2 regions of the Cupriavidus metallidurans CH34 genome follow, and region 2 is predicted to be linked to the other one. Evidence: predicted binding sites of a transcription regulator. Region 2 holds the regulator's gene; the other holds the start of a gene.
What was found. The regulator FNR, encoded in region 2, switches genes on or off when oxygen is low (the NO sensors DNR and NnrR bind a similar motif). The targets are predictions, from matches to a motif close to TTGATNNNNATCAA.

Region 1: RMET_RS00110 (oxygen-binding di-iron domain-containing protein) is a predicted target of FNR. The motif match lies at 5,215-5,228, and genes of this name have one in related genera.

What each region holds. Positions count from the first base shown of each region.
Region 1 covers NC_007973.1:17,542-25,018, forward strand. Annotated here, with positions in the region: gene RMET_RS00080 (nucleotide pyrophosphohydrolase) at 1-211, shown strand, start outside; gene RMET_RS00085 (DUF72 domain-containing protein) at 343-1,293, shown strand; gene RMET_RS00090 (DEAD/DEAH box helicase) at 1,307-1,990, shown strand; gene RMET_RS00095 (CBS domain-containing protein) at 2,180-2,620, shown strand; gene RMET_RS00100 (MDR family MFS transporter) at 2,828-4,414, shown strand; gene RMET_RS00105 (glutathione peroxidase) at 4,525-5,151, shown strand; gene RMET_RS00110 (oxygen-binding di-iron domain-containing protein) at 5,303-6,085, shown strand; gene RMET_RS00115 (fumarylacetoacetate hydrolase family protein) at 6,151-7,017, shown strand; gene RMET_RS00120 (M20 aminoacylase family protein) at 7,250-7,477, shown strand, end outside.
Region 2 covers NC_007973.1:2,203,464-2,210,940, forward strand. Annotated here, with positions in the region: gene rluB (23S rRNA pseudouridine(2605) synthase RluB) at 1-425, opposite strand, end outside; gene scpB (SMC-Scp complex subunit ScpB) at 454-1,362, opposite strand; gene RMET_RS10190 (sulfite exporter TauE/SafE family protein) at 1,913-2,680, opposite strand; gene fnr (fumarate/nitrate reduction transcriptional regulator Fnr) at 2,766-3,491, shown strand; gene RMET_RS10200 (hypothetical protein) at 3,575-3,820, opposite strand; gene RMET_RS32220 (membrane protein) at 3,817-4,053, opposite strand; gene ccoG (cytochrome c oxidase accessory protein CcoG) at 4,067-5,596, opposite strand; gene ccoP (cytochrome-c oxidase, cbb3-type subunit III) at 5,652-6,566, opposite strand; gene RMET_RS10215 (cbb3-type cytochrome oxidase subunit 3) at 6,563-6,730, opposite strand; gene ccoO (cytochrome-c oxidase, cbb3-type subunit II) at 6,735-7,400, opposite strand; gene ccoN (cytochrome-c oxidase, cbb3-type subunit I) at 7,418-7,477, opposite strand, start outside.

The DNA.
Region 1 (7,477 bases), 1.7 Mb from region 2:
AGTGGCCGAACTGGTGGAGATCTTCCAGTGGCAAACCGAAGAGGAATCGCGCGGGATCATGTCAACGGACGAGCGCGCGCACGTCGAGCAGGAACTGGCCGATATCACCATCTACCTGACGCAGCTCGTGACCGCGCTTGGCGTCGATCTCGACGCGGCGGTGCAGGCGAAGATGGAGATGAACGCACGTAAATATCCCGCGCCAAAGTAAGGCCGGAGACGAGCAGGAGGGCTGCGCCGCCCTCGCCCACCGGCGTGTTTCGATTCACATGTCCGCGGGCTTCCGCCACGCCGCTCAATTCCGGCTAGACTTCCTCCACCAATCCTCGCGGAGATCGGGTCATGGCGGTTACCAGACAGGGCAAGTCGGCGAGCAACATCCATATTGGCATCGGCGGCTGGAACTATGCGCCGTGGCGCGATAACTTCTATCCGGCAGGTCTCGCGCAGGCACGCGAGCTGGAATATGCAAGCCGGCATCTGACCGCGATCGAGATCAACAGCACGTACCACGGCACGCAGAAGCGCACGTCGTTTGCGAACTGGCGCGACGCCACGCCCGATGGCTTCGTCTTCTCGGTCAAGGCTTCGCGCTTTGCGACCAATCGCCGCGTGCTGGCCGAAGGGAGTGATTCGATCAGCCGGTTCATCGACAGCGGCATTGCCGAATTGCGCGAAAAACTGGGCCCGGTCGTCTGGCAGTTCGCACCGACCAAGCAGTTCGTGGCCGACGATTTCGAGGCCTTCCTGAACTTGTTGCCGACCTCGGTGGAGGGTGTGAAGCTGCGGCACGTGATGGAGGTGCGTCACGAGAGCTTCATGTGCGACGCGTACCTGAAGCTGGCGCGCAAGTTCAAGGCGGCCACCGTCTTCACCGACTCACCGAAGTTTCCGTCGTTCGCTGATCTCACTTCGGACTTCGTGTACGCGCGGCTGATGAACGCCGACGAGAAGGTCGCGACGGGCTATGCGCCGAAGGTGCTGGACCAATGGGCGCAGCGGGCATCGGCGTGGGCTGGCGGCAAGTCACCGGACGATCTGCCACGTGTGGAAGACGAACCCGCTGGCAAGCTCAAGCCGAAGGAAGCGTTCCTGTTCTTCATCAACGGCGCGAAGGAGCGCGCGCCGGCGGCGGCTGGCGCCTTGCTTGAGAGGCTTGGCTGGGTGCCGACCGAGGCAGTGCCGATGAAGGCTTCAACGCCGAAGCCGCCCGCCGCGAAGAAGATCGCGGTGGTCAAGACGGTGACCAGGAAGCCGGCGGCCACGAAGACCGTGGCGCGAAAGACTGCATGACGGTGTCTCTGCCATGCGCGTCACCAAGTTCTCCGCATCGATTCCGCTTTCGACCGGCACACTGTTTTCCGCGCTTCCGCTGGCGCCTGCGTTGCAGGTGACGCTGACGGAACTCGGATGGCATGCCATCAATCCGCTTCAGGCGGCCATGCTGCCAGAGGCGCTGGCCGGCCGCGACCTCATCGTGCAGGCGTCTCCCGGCAGCGGGCGTACCGTGGCCTTCACCGTTGCCCTGCTCCATCATCTCGATCCGCGCCGGTTCGATGTGCAGGCGCTGGTGCTCTGCCCGACGCGCGAGCGCGTGCAGCATGTGGCCCAGTGCATCAGGGACTGCGTGCGCGCCGCCCGGCACGTGAAGGTCGTGGCGCTGATGCATGGCGCGGCGATGCGTCCGCAGATCGACAGTCTGATCCACGGCGCGCATGTCGTGGTCGGCACACCGGGCAGGGTTGTCGACCACCTGGATGCCGGCAGCCTCGATCTGCGCGCGATCGGCATCCTGGTGATCGACGACGCCGAATCGATGCTCGACCTCGGACTTGTCGACGATGTCGGCTTTGCGGCGAGCCGATGTCCGAAGAGCCGGCAGACGCTGTTGTTTTCCACATCGTTCAATAGCGACCTGGATCCCGAGGTGGAGCGGTTCTCCAGGCTCTGGCTCAGGAAGCCGCGACGCATCGCTCACTTGCCGGATTGACGCCGGGGTGCGTGCCCCATTCCGATGCGCGTTCTGCGTGAAACAAAGATTCGTGAAAGTCACCCTGTGAGTGCCGCGATTCCTTTGCTAATCTGAATGGACGCAGCCGGATGCACGTTGCGCAGTGCCGCTGGCGCGGCCCGCACAGGGCAGTGAATATTTCCAAAACGGCAACAAGGAGTCGGTGTCATGAAAACCGCGCGGCAGGTTCTGGAAAGCAAGGCAAATCAGGCGATCTTCAGCATTCCTCCCACGGCGACGGTCTATGCTGCGCTGCAACTCATGGCCGAGAAGGGCATTGGTGCCCTGCTGGTGATGGAGCAGCAGAAGATCGTCGGCATCATCAGCGAACGGGATTACGCGCGCAAAGTGATCCTGATGCAACGCACGTCGCGTGAGACCCTCGTGCGTGAAATCATGACCACCGCGGTGATCTATGTCCGGGCCGACCAGACCACCGACGAGTGCATGGCGTTGATGACCCGGCATCGCTTGCGTCACTTGCCGGTGATGAATAGCGATCAACTGCTCGGCATGATCTCGATCGGTGACCTCGTGAACGACATCATCAGCGAGCAGCGCTTCACCATCGAGCAACTGGAGCACTACATCCACGGCGGTTCGCGCTAAGCGGGCTGTTATCGCGGCCGATCGCATGGCGATCGGCCGCGATCTCCGGATAACGTCAAATGTGATGCGAGGACGCCCGCAGGCCGGCCTTTGCCTGTCCGGTATTCGGACAATTCCGCCAGCGCCAAATGCTAAGCATGCATATAATTATGCGGTTACTGAATTAGGCCGCATACACCGACTTGCGGCCGCACCCTCCCTCCCCGCATGTCGTCGACCGCCCCCGCCAGCCAGTCCACCGCAGAGGCCCTAGAGGCCACAGCTTCCCTCCCCCAAGCCGCCGTTCACGATCACGCGTCGATCATGCGTGTGATCGGTGGCATCGTGCTGTGCATTCTGCTCGCGGCGCTCGACCAGACCGTGGTGATCCCGGCCGTGCCGGCGATCGCGAACGATCTCAACGGATTCGGGCACCTGTCGTGGATCGTGACCGCGTACCTGATCGTGTCGACGGTGACCACGCCGCTGTACGGCAAGCTGTCCGACAGTTTCGGGCGTCGCCGTCTGCTGATGGTGGCGATCTCGCTGTTCATCCTGGCCTCGGTGGCCTGCGCGCTGGCGCAGACGCTGCCGCAGCTAATCCTGTTCCGCGCGCTGCAGGGCCTCGGCGGTGGCGGCCTGATGTCGCTGGCGCAGGCGGCCATTGCCGACGTGGTGGCGCCGCGCGAGCGCGGCCGCTATCAGGGCTATCTGGCCACGGTCTGGGCGATCTCGTCGATCGCGGGGCCGCTGGTAGGCGGCTGGGTGTCCGATCACATGTCGTGGCGCTGGCTGTTCTGGATCAACGTGCCGCTCGGTCTGCTGGCGATGACCATGTGCTATCGCGGGCTCGCGCATCTGAAGCCGCGCGGCGGCCGGCCCCAGGTCGATTGGCTAGGCGCCCTGCTCCTGGCCGTGGCCATTGTCGCGTTCCTGCTTGCCATGAGCTGGGGCGGCGAGGCGTTCGCCTGGATCTCGCCCGAGATGGCCGCCCTGCTGGCGATCTCGCTAGTGGCCGTGCTGTTGCTGGCCTGGCAGGAGCGCCGCGCCGCCGACCCGATGCTGCCGCCGCGCCTGTTCCGCAATCGCGCCTATGTGATGGGCGTGGGCGCATCGGCGCTGGCCGCGCTCAATATCTTCCTGTGCATCTTCGCCCTGCCCCTGCATTTCCAGCTTGTTCGTGACGCCGATGCGTCGATGTCGGGCCTGCTGGTGGTGCCGTTCCTGCTGGCGACCGTCGCCGGCAACTTCGTGGTGGCATGGCTCGCGCCGCGTCTGGGCCGTATGCGCGTCATCCTGACCATCGGCTTCGTTGCCGCGGCGGTCGGGCTAGTCTCGCTGGCTGCCGTGACGGTCGCCGTACCGACCTTCTTCGTTCTGCTGGCGATGACGATCGGCGGTATCGGCCTGGGTATGGCGATGGTTGGCACGCTGATCAGCGTGCAGAACGCGCTGGAGCGCCGTGACATGGGCGCGGGCACCGGCGCCTTGCTCGTGCTGCGTTCGCTCGGCAGCTCGATCGGTGGCGCGCTGGCCGGCACGCTGCTGGCCATGGAGTTTCGCGACGCGCTGGCCCGGGCCGGCGTCACGCAGGCGCTGGACCTTGGCGCGCTACGGCATGGCAGCGAGGCGCTGGCGCACCTGTCGCCAGCCGTGCGCCATGTGCTGGCTGGCGGCGTGGAATCGGGCTTTCATCTGATTTTTGCGGCCGGCGCGGTGGCCACGATCATCGCGCTGCTGATCGTGCGTCGGATGCCGGATCTGGAACTGCGCAGCAGCGTGACCGAGCACGCGGCCAAGATCCACATGGAATAAGGACGTCAAACCAGGGAAGAGGCCGGGTGTGCCCGAATGACGCGAATCGGCCGAGAGCGTAGACTTCCTTGCACCTAAAGTCACTCCTCAAGCCACCGGAGCCCCGATTCATGTCCCGCCAACGTACCCTGGAATCCGTGCAACGAACCGCTCTGGCTGGCGCGCTGACGCTGGCTGCCGCCGTGGCAGTCATGCTGCCGCCACCTGCTCACGCCGCCGAAAAGGCCGTGCCGGCGGCCGCGCAGCCGGCGGGCAATTGCCCGGCGTCGTTGAACTTCCGCTTCCCGCGGCTCCAGGACGAATCGCCGCAGAACCTGTGCCAGTACGCTGGCAAGGTGGTGCTGGTCGTGAACACGGCCAGCTATTGCGGCTTCACGCCGCAGTACGAGGGCCTTGAGGCGCTCTACGCCAAGTACCGCGAACGCGGGCTGGTGGTGCTCGGTTTCCCGTCCAACGACTTTTCCCAGGAACCCGGCTCGTCCAAGGACATTGCAGACTTTTGCTACAACACCTACGGGGTCAAGTTCCCGATGCTCGGCAAGAGCCATGTGCGCGGCAGCGACGCCAATCCGATGTACGCACTGCTGGCCCAGGAGACGGGCACCGCGCCGAAGTGGAACTTCTACAAGTACCTGATCGACCGCAAGGGGCAGGTCATCGGCAGCTACAACAGCATGGTCAAGCCGGACGACAAGCAGTTTGTCTCGAAGATCGAAGAACTGCTGAACGCGCGCTGATGCGCGGCTTGCCCCGCAGCGTGTCCATGCGGCTGTCGTTTCGTAGCTTGTTTCTGCCATAGTTTGATCACCGTCAATAAAGAAACGCCTACGTCTCATTACTTTCGCCCCTAGCCATTTACAACAAAACTAGAGCGGCGAGAGAGGGATCATGAGTAACGTGTTGTACGAAGCGGGCGGGCATGTCTGTCTGGCATTCACGGATCTGGTCGACGAGGGTCAAGGCGAGGTCGTCCAGAGCAACCAGTTTCTGGTGGTCGACAACGGCCATGCGGCGTTGATCGATCCGGGCGGAAACATGACCTACAGCGAGCTGTATCTGACGATCAGCCGCTATTTCCCACCCAAGCAGCTTGACTACGTGCTGGCGTCCCATGCGGACCCGGACATCGTCGCTTCGGTGGGGCGCTGGCTGACATCGTCGGACAGCCGCGTGCTGATCTCGCAGGTCTGGGCACGCTTTCTGCCGCATTTCTGCCAGGCAGGCAAAACGGCGGGGCGCATCGTAACCATCCCGGATGGTGGCATGGTGATACCGCTCGGCAATTGCCAGCTGATCGCGGTGCCCGCGCACTTCCTCCATTCCGAAGGCAATTTCCAGTTCTACGATCCGGTCAGCAAGATCCTGTTCTCGGGCGACCTTGGGGCCACGATGACATCGGGGACGGAAGCCGGCACAGTGGTCACCGATTTCGATGCCCACGCCCGCCGGATGCTGGCGTTCCATCGCCGCTATATGAGCGGCAACCGGGCGTGCCGGCTCTGGGCCGCGATGGCGCGGACCATGGATATCGAGTGGATCGTGCCTCAGCACGGGCCCTCGTTCCGGGGCCGCGAGATGGTCAATCGCTTCATCGACTGGATCGACCAATTGCAGTGCGGGCTGGATCTGCTCGAGCCCGCCCACTACCGTGTGCCGTCGATGCTGGGCTGAACGGGCAGGGGTCTCGCGCTTGCGCTATGCTCGCGGGCTGGTGCTACCGCAAGGAGACGAGACCCATGAAACTAGTCCGCATTGGAGAACCCGGCGCCGAGCGCCCCGGCATGTTGGACAGCGACGGCCGCGTGCGCGACCTGTCCGGCGTGATCGACAACATCGGCCCGCAGGAACTGGCGCCTGGCGTGCTGGCCCGTCTGGCGAACATCGACCCCGCCACGCTGCCGGTGGTGGAGGGCGGACGCTTCGGCGTGCCCTGGAGCGGCGTTGGCAAGATCGTTGCCATCGGCCTGAACTATGCCGACCACGCCGCCGAAGCCGGCATGCCGCTACCGACCGAGCCGATCGTGTTCCTGAAGGCCAACACGTCGCTGAACGGCCCGAACGACAACGTGATGTTGCCGCTCGATTCGCAGAAATCGGACTGGGAAGTGGAACTGGGCGTGGTGATTGGCACCCGGGCTCGGAATGTGTGGAAGGAGCAGGCGCTCGACTACGTGGCCGGCTACTGCGTGGTCAATGATGTCTCCGAGCGCGAATTCCAGCTCGAGCGCGGCGGCACGTGGGACAAGGGCAAGGGCTGCGACACCTTCTGTCCGGCGGGCCCGTGGCTGGTCACGCGTGACGAGGTACCCGACGCGCAAAAGCTGGGGATGTGGCTCGACGTCAATGGCGAGCGCATGCAGAAGGGCAGCACGGCCACCATGGTTTTCGATGTGGCGACGATCGTCAGCTATGTCAGCCGCTTCATGACGCTGGAGCCCGGCGACCTGATCGCCACCGGCACGCCGCCGGGTGTGGGCATGGGCTTCAAGCCGCCGCGCTACCTGCGTGCCGGCGACGTGATGCGCCTGGGCGTCGAGGGGCTTGGCGAGCAGTCCCAGAACGTCGTGGCCTACGTCGGGCGCGGTGGCGCAATACGAATCTAGGCGGATTCAGACGGATCCAGGGCAGGGCGGTTGGGTGTCCGCGGCGACATCGGCGCGGGTTCCCAACGGAAACGTCTTCACACAAATCGTCGCAGTTCCACACAAAGCGTCCGATCAGGGCAACAGTTTTGCCGTGATTCCGGGCGTTTTCGCACGAAATCAGCATTCCAGGTTTTCTTCCTTGGGGTGCGTGAAATACTGTTCATACATGTCTGCCGTTTAGAGCACTGTCATGTCTGAACACGCCCCCGAAATCGAAGACCCCGACATCGACGCCCCTGAAGTCGCATCGATCCTCAAGTCTGTCTCCGTCCGCCTCGCCAAGGATTCCCCCACCCGGTCCTTCTGCACCCTGCACGACACGCTCGACTCGCGTGACGAACTGCAGGACATCCGCCGCCATATCCACCAGCATCCCGAGCTTGCCTTCAACGAGGTCCACACGGCCGAACTCGTCGCC
Region 2 (7,477 bases):
TTGTTGTCACCATCAACCAGCGCTGCCTTGCGTTGCGGCTGCTGACGGCGCTTGCGAGCCCCCTGCGCTGGCTGATCCGATCGCGGCTGGCCAGCTTGCGCGTCGCCACCCATCTCCTCGGCACCAGCAACTGCCTGCGTGTCGGCGGCCGGCGCCGGCTTGCGACGCCCACGGCCACGCGCGGGGGCGGCGGCCGGCGAAGCATCGCCGCTTTCGCCAGTCGACGAGGGTTCGACATCGTCGCGCCCCGTTTCCCGGCCATCGCGGTCCTGCCCCGCCTGGCGACGGGAAGCCACTAGATTGCGCAGGCCGCGGCGCAGCCCCTTGCGGCGGGGCGCGCCTTCGGCGCCGTTACCCTCGGGGGCTGCGCCGGTATCGCCCGGCACGTCCGGCTGGCGGACGTCTTGCTCAGCGGAATCAGACAAAGTATTCACTATCGATGTTGCATGTTGTTCAGTTGGACACGCGCTCGTCGTCGTCCTCGGTCGTCAGCGGCATATCACCGTCGCGAGCCGGAACTGCGGCGTCCTCCTGCGAGGAAGACTCTGTGTCCACATGGAATCCGTTGGCCTGGGCCACCGGCGCGTCATCGTCATGCCCATCACCCTCGGGCAACTGCGCGACGCTGTCGTTCTGTTCGTTTTCATTGCCGGCGGCATCGCTCGCGCCACCGGACAGATCTTCGGATTGCGGCTCGACCGACAACGACTCAACTGCCGGCTCGCCCGTCTCAGCCACCCCAACGGTAGCCTCCGAAAAGGCTTCCTCGTCACCAGCAGGCGGATTCGCCGTCGCGACCGCCTCGAAATCGATGGCCTGCTGATCCAGCAGTGCCGCCTGGGCCTGGGCCTGGGCATCCTCGAGCGGCGGTAACTCATCCAGCGAGCGCAGACCGAGGTCATCCAGGAATGCCTTGGTCGTTGCGTACAACGCGGGGCGGCCAGGCACGTCCCGGTGACCGATGACTTCGATCCAGTCCCGATCCTCAAGCTTCTTGACCACTTCCGTGCTGACCGTCACGCCCCGGATCTCTTCGATGTCACCGCGCGTCACCGGCTGGCGATACGCGATGATCGCTAGCGTTTCCATCACGGCACGCGAGTACTTCGGCGGCTTTTCCGGATTGAGTCGGTCAAGAAACTCGCGCATCTCGGGACGGCTCTGGAACCGCCAACCGCTGGCCAGGGCCACGAGCTCCACCCCGCGCTGCTGCCAGTCGTTGCGCAGCTCTTCGAGTAGAACCCGGATGGTGTCGGCACCGACGTCGTCGGCGAACAACCGTCGCAGATCACCAACGCGCAACGGCTCCTGCGCACAGATCAGCGCGGTCTCGAGGACGATCTTCGCCTCTTGGGTATTCATGTGATTGTGTGCAGCCTGTCTTTGCACCTGCTTCTGGACGAATCCTGAAGCACTGGAGATTGCAGATACAGCGAGGCCTAAGCCACCGCCATCTCATCGCGCAGCTAACTCGCAGCTTTTCGCAGCGCAGCCGTGCACCTCATTTTCTTTGCATCGAATTGCCGGGTCGTTCCGGCAGGAGATCGTCCGGGGCTGACAGACTGCGCCAGTCAACGGACCTCTTGCGTCGCACCCTCTCCCTTTTGGGGTGGACATTCACCTGGACAATCAGATCGCCAAGGCGGCAAGAAACAATCGATATCGGCCCAGGCAACTTCGCCTGGCACCGGCGCCACCTCTCCACACAGCCCCATCGGACTTTGGAACCAGATCTTGTGAACCGGATGAACTGTGGGGACGATCCTGGCAAGCCAGACCTGCCCAGACCCCCTGGGCACACACCCCAGATCGGGAATGCAGCCCCGGCGACGCCACGAGCGCATCGGAGCGCGATACCGTGGTTTCGCGATTGTATGGCATTCCAGCCCCGCCCTGCAACCAGCAAAAAAGTCTAGAACACGACGCAGAAGCCGTGATTGGCCAGCGTATCGGGCAGCCAGACGGCGCGTGCGACACCCAGCGCCCCAAAACCGATCACAATAAGCGCGGCGCCCACTCGCACGCTGGGGCGGCGCGACAGTTGCCGCAGGTAGCCCGACAAACCCGAGATCACCAGCAGGTTCGGCAGCGTCCCGATGCCAAAGGCCGCCATGACAAGTGCCCCAGAAGGCGCATTACCAGCCAACAAGGCGAGCGCAAGTGCGCCGTACACCATACCGCAAGGCACCAGCCCCCAGGCCAACCCCATCCCATAGCGCCGCATGATGGGCGCGTGCCGACGCAAGCGAAGCGGCATCTGCATACCCAGCGACGCGATGCCCTGAACGACATACGAGGCCGCCCGCGCCGCCAGCCGTTCGAGCCACGCTGCCCGCATGACGCGGCCCCGCAACAACCACACCCCGGTCAGAACAAGCAACAGGCTGCCTGCACCGTAGAGCCAGCGCTGCACTGGCAGGTAATCCTGCTTCCAGACTGTCGCGCCCACCGCCCCCATCAGTGCCCCAAGCAGCACATAGGTCGTGAGACGCCCGGCGTGCATAACCAGTAGTTCCAGCCACCAGTGCAACCGCGAACGATGCACGACGTTAACGACCGCGACAGCCGCCCCGGACTGCCGTTGCTCGACGGCAATGGCAATTCCTCCACACATGGCTGCGCAATGCACGCCGCCAAGCAATGCAAGTGTAAAGACACTGAAAAGCACACCAAATGGCAACTGTTCCTCGCTTCTGCGTCACATCAAGCTGTAAAATGCCTGCATCGCGCCTCCATCGCAAGCGCATTCATGCGAGCACCATCAATTGCTTACCTCCATTCCCGTCACCGAGATGTCTCCACGTTGCTCCACTTGCGCCATGGGCCAGCTTTGCCTTCCCGTGGGCATGTCGCAACAGGACCTCGCAAAGATGGACACGCTCGTACAGGAACGCGTTCGTGTTCACAAGGGCGAAACGCTCTATCGCATGGGCGAGCCACTTACCGCAGTCTATGCGATCCGCTTTGGCACATTGAAGACCCACGTGACCATGGAGGACGGACGCACGCAAATCACCGGCTTCCATTTACCCGGTGAAGTCGTCGGACTCGACGGCCTCGGCGAGATGCAGCATGCATCCGATGCCACTGCACTCGAGGACACCGAGGTCTGCGTCGTACGATTCGATGACCTGCAATCGCTGTCCGGCACCTTGCCGTCGCTCCAGCAACAGTTCCTGCGACTGATGAGCAAGGAAATCTCGCAGGACCAGATCATGCTGATCACTCTTGGCTCGATGCGTGCCGAAGAGCGCCTGGCAGCATTTCTCGTCAACATGTCGGAGCGCCTGTCGATGCGCGGCTACTCGTCGAGCGAGTTCGTGCTGCGGATGAGCCGCGAAGAAATCGGCAGCTACCTTGGCCTCAAGCTCGAAACCGTGAGTCGGCTCTTCTCTCGATTCGCCGAAGCCGGCCTGATTCAGATTCGCCAACGACACGTGAAACTCGTGGACATGGAAGGCATCAGGCAGGTCTATAGCCGAAACTGCTAACGAACGTCCTAGCCAGGAAAACGGCCGCACCTGGAATTCAGTTCCCGGTGCGGCCGTTCTGCTTTCTACCAGCACTCGATCCATTACTCGAGTTCGTCGGTCTCCTCGAGCTTGGTTGGCATGGTGTATAGCGTCAGCCCGCTGGACAACGCGCAAAACAACCACGCCACCAGGAAGCCAATCGTGTAGACCGCCTCACGAGACGCTTCCACCTGGTGCCCGAAGAACGTGAGATCGCCCGGATCAACGACCGAAAATACGGTGGCGGTGGCCGCTCCGCCCATCAGAAACGCCGGCCAAAGTACCCACATCAGCCAGCGGAGTCTCATGGGCGCCTCGCAGCCGGCGACGTTACATGCTCCGCCCCCGTTTTCTCTACGACCAGACCATGACGCTCCACGCCGGAAACCGGCAAATCCGGATGCGTGTTGGCGAGCCAGATGGTCACGCCGCAGCCAATAATTGCAAGCAACGGACCGCTCATCAAAAGCCACGGCCACGGTTCCCTGTACCAGGGCTTGGACTGTTGGGATGTCATTGCGCTCTCCTTGTTTGCTGCCATTTCGCCCTCAGCATCACAGATTGCGGGGAACAATGAAACTCGTGGATTGCCTGATATGCGCGTCTCGGCCGTCCTCGCCCTCCGCCGTCACCGTTACGTTGATCTTGTGCGTGCCTTCCTTGGCATCGTCGATCGGCACGCGGATGCGAATCGGCAACAACCGGTTGGACGTTGGCTGCATGGCCTCGGCGGACTTGTCATACTCGACCGTCAGTCCAGTCAGGTCGTCGCCCTCAGCCTCCACGCGAATCCGCATCGGCGCTTCCGTGGTGTTGATCACCTGGAGCCGATAGACGTTCTCGATCCAGCGCCCCTCCACTTCCCGGCCCAGCGCGCCGCGATCCCGAATGATGTCGACCTTGATCGGCGACCGCACTGCCAGCGACGCGACGAAGCCCGCCGCCAGAACCAACCAGATCAGCGTATAGATGATCGTGCGTGGTCGCAGCAGCCGCTTGCGCGCGTCGGATGTCGACAGGGACTTGCGCATCGCATTTTCCGACGTGTATCGGATCAGTCCGCGCGGGTACTCCATCTTGTCCATGACCAGATTGCACGCGTCGATACAGGCACCGCAACCGATGCACTCGTACTGGAGGCCATCGCGAATATCGATACCGGTCGGACACACCTGCACGCAGATACTGCAATTCACGCAATCGCCAATGCCAGCGGCATGGCGATCGGTCTTGCGGGAACGGCTACCACGCGGCTCCCCACGACCCACGTCATAGGTCACGACATAGGTATCGCGGTCGACCATCACGCTCTGGAAGCGCGCATAGGGGCACATGTACTTGCACACCTGCTCGCGCATGAATCCGGCGTTGCCCCAGGTCGCAAACGCGTAGAACAGCATCCAGAAACTCTGCCAGGGTCCGAGCGTAAAATGCAGGACCTCGCTACCAAGCTCCCGAATCGGCGCGAAATATCCAATAAACGTGAAGCCCGTCCACAGTGCGATCAGCACCCAGAGCACATGCTTGGTCGCCTTGATTCGCAGCTTGCGCAGGCTCCAGGGATCGCCGTCAAGTCGGATCCGCGCGATGCGATCCCCTTCGACATGTCGCTCGATCCACATGAATATCTCTGTGTAGACCGTTTGGGGACAGGCGTAGCCGCAGAACAGGCGTCCGGCGATGGCTGTGAACAGGAATAGCGATAGCGCAGAAATGACCAGCAGCACGGCAAGATAGATCACATCCTGCGGCCACAGCACGAGACCGAAGATGTAGAACTTGCGCGCGCCGAGATCGAACAGCACGGCCTGGCGATCATTCCACTTTAGCCAGGGGGTTCCGTAGTAAATCAACTGCGTCAGGATGACCAGCCACACGCGCCAGCTCGAAAACGCGCCAGAGGTCGAGCGCGGATAGATCTTGCGGCGGACCTCGTACAGCGCTTCCTCGGTGGTCTCTGCCCCCTTGGGGGGCGGCGCGGGACGCCAAGTGTTGCCGTTACGATCGCTCGACGACTGGCTTGCAGACGGATCGTTCGAGGCGTGATCGTCCGAGTGATCGGGGGCGTTAAGGGGCGCGCTCATCGTGTTGCCCTCACGCCCCGGTGGGCGGCACTCCGCCCGGCCCCGGGGCAGTTAGTCATTTTGCAGCGCCTCCCGTATTCGAGAGTCCCCACACATATGCGGTCAGCATGCGGATGCGCTCGGGCGTCAGAATCTCCTCATGCGCCGGCATATGACCGTTATGTCCCTTCAGGATCGCGTCGACGATCGTCGCTTCCGAGCTGCCGTACAACCACGTGTTGTCGGTCAGGTTCGGCGCGCCGAGTGCCTGGTTGCCCTTGCCGTTGGCGCCGTGGCAGGCCGCGCAGGTCGACTTGAAGGTGCTTTCGCCACGCGATGCACGAATCGGATCCGAGGACAGACCAGACAGCGAACGCACGTACTGCGCGGTATCGCCCGCCTGCTTCGCATCGATCGTGCTCGCAAACGACGGCATCACGCCATTGCGGCCCTTGGTGATCGTCTGTTGGATCGTCTCCGGCTCGCCACCGTAGAGCCAATCGTTGTCGGTCAGGTTGGGGAAGCCTCGGCTGCCACGCGCATCCGAACCATGGCACTGCGCGCAGTAGTTCAGGAACAACCGCTGGCCGATCTCGCGTGCATCAGGATCCGCCGCCACCTGCTTGATATCCATGTTCAGATACTTGGCGTAGATCTGGTGCTGCGTTTTCTCGGCCGCTTCGCGGTGAGCGGCAAGCTCGCCCTGCGTCGAGAACTTGAGCATACCGGCGTACGATCCCAGACCCGGATACAGCGCCAAGTAACCAAGACCGAAGATGCAGGCCAGCAGGAACATCCACATCCACCAACGTGGCAGCGGATTGTTCAATTCGCGCAGGTCACCATCCCAGACATGACCGGTGTCATCAGTGGTGCTGACACCTTTCGGCATCTTGCGTTGGGAGAACAGCAGCCAGACACACCAGACGATCCCGATGAGCGCGATGGCCGCGATGTAATAACTCCAGAAATCGGAAATGAAATCGCTCATGGCTGTGGGTTCCGGCTTGTAGTTGTGTTTTCGTCAGGCAGGGCAAACGGCAACATCGCCGATTCCTGATTGGCGGCCTGGCGGCCGCCCGACCATGCCCACCAGCAGATGCCAATGAACGTCAGCATCGACACGACGGTTGCAATTGCGGTCACGATCGCCATGGCATCACTCCTTCGCCGGCGCCGGAGCCGCCGCCGAGTCAACGCGCACATTGCGGCGATTCAGGCCAAGTCCCTGCAGATACGCCACCAGCGCATCTTCTTCCGTCTTGCCCGCCAACTCTTCAGGCGCACGGGCAATCTCTTCGTCCTTGTACGGCACACCCAGACGCTTCAGCGCGTGCATGCGTGCCTGGATGTCGTTGGTGGGCAACTGCGTCTTCTCCAGCCACGGGTACGAAGGCATCACCGACTCGGGAACCACATCGCGCGGATTGCGCAGGTGGATCCGCTGCCAGTCGTCCGAGTAACGGCCGCCAACGCGCGCGAGATCCGGACCGGTACGCTTCGAGCCCCACAGGAACGGGTGGTCATACACCGACTCGCCCGCCGTGGAGAAATGGCCATAACGCTCAGTCTCCGCCTGCAGGGTACGCACCTGCTGCGAGTGGCAACCAACGCAACCCTCACGGATGTAGATGTCGCGCCCCATCAGGCGCAGCGGCGAGTACGGCGTGATGCCCGGATCGGGCTCAGTCGTCGAGTGCTGGAAGAACAGCGGCACGATCTGCACCAGGCCAGCGATACTGACCACGATGATGGTTGCGATGATCAGCCAGCCGACGTTCTTCTCCAGCGTTTCGTGGGAAAAGAATCCTTGTTTTTGAGACATCGTTCGGTCCTCGGCGATCAGTGGGCGGAAGCCGGCAGGTTGGCCGGAATCGGAGCGTCAACCGCAGGCTTGCCAAT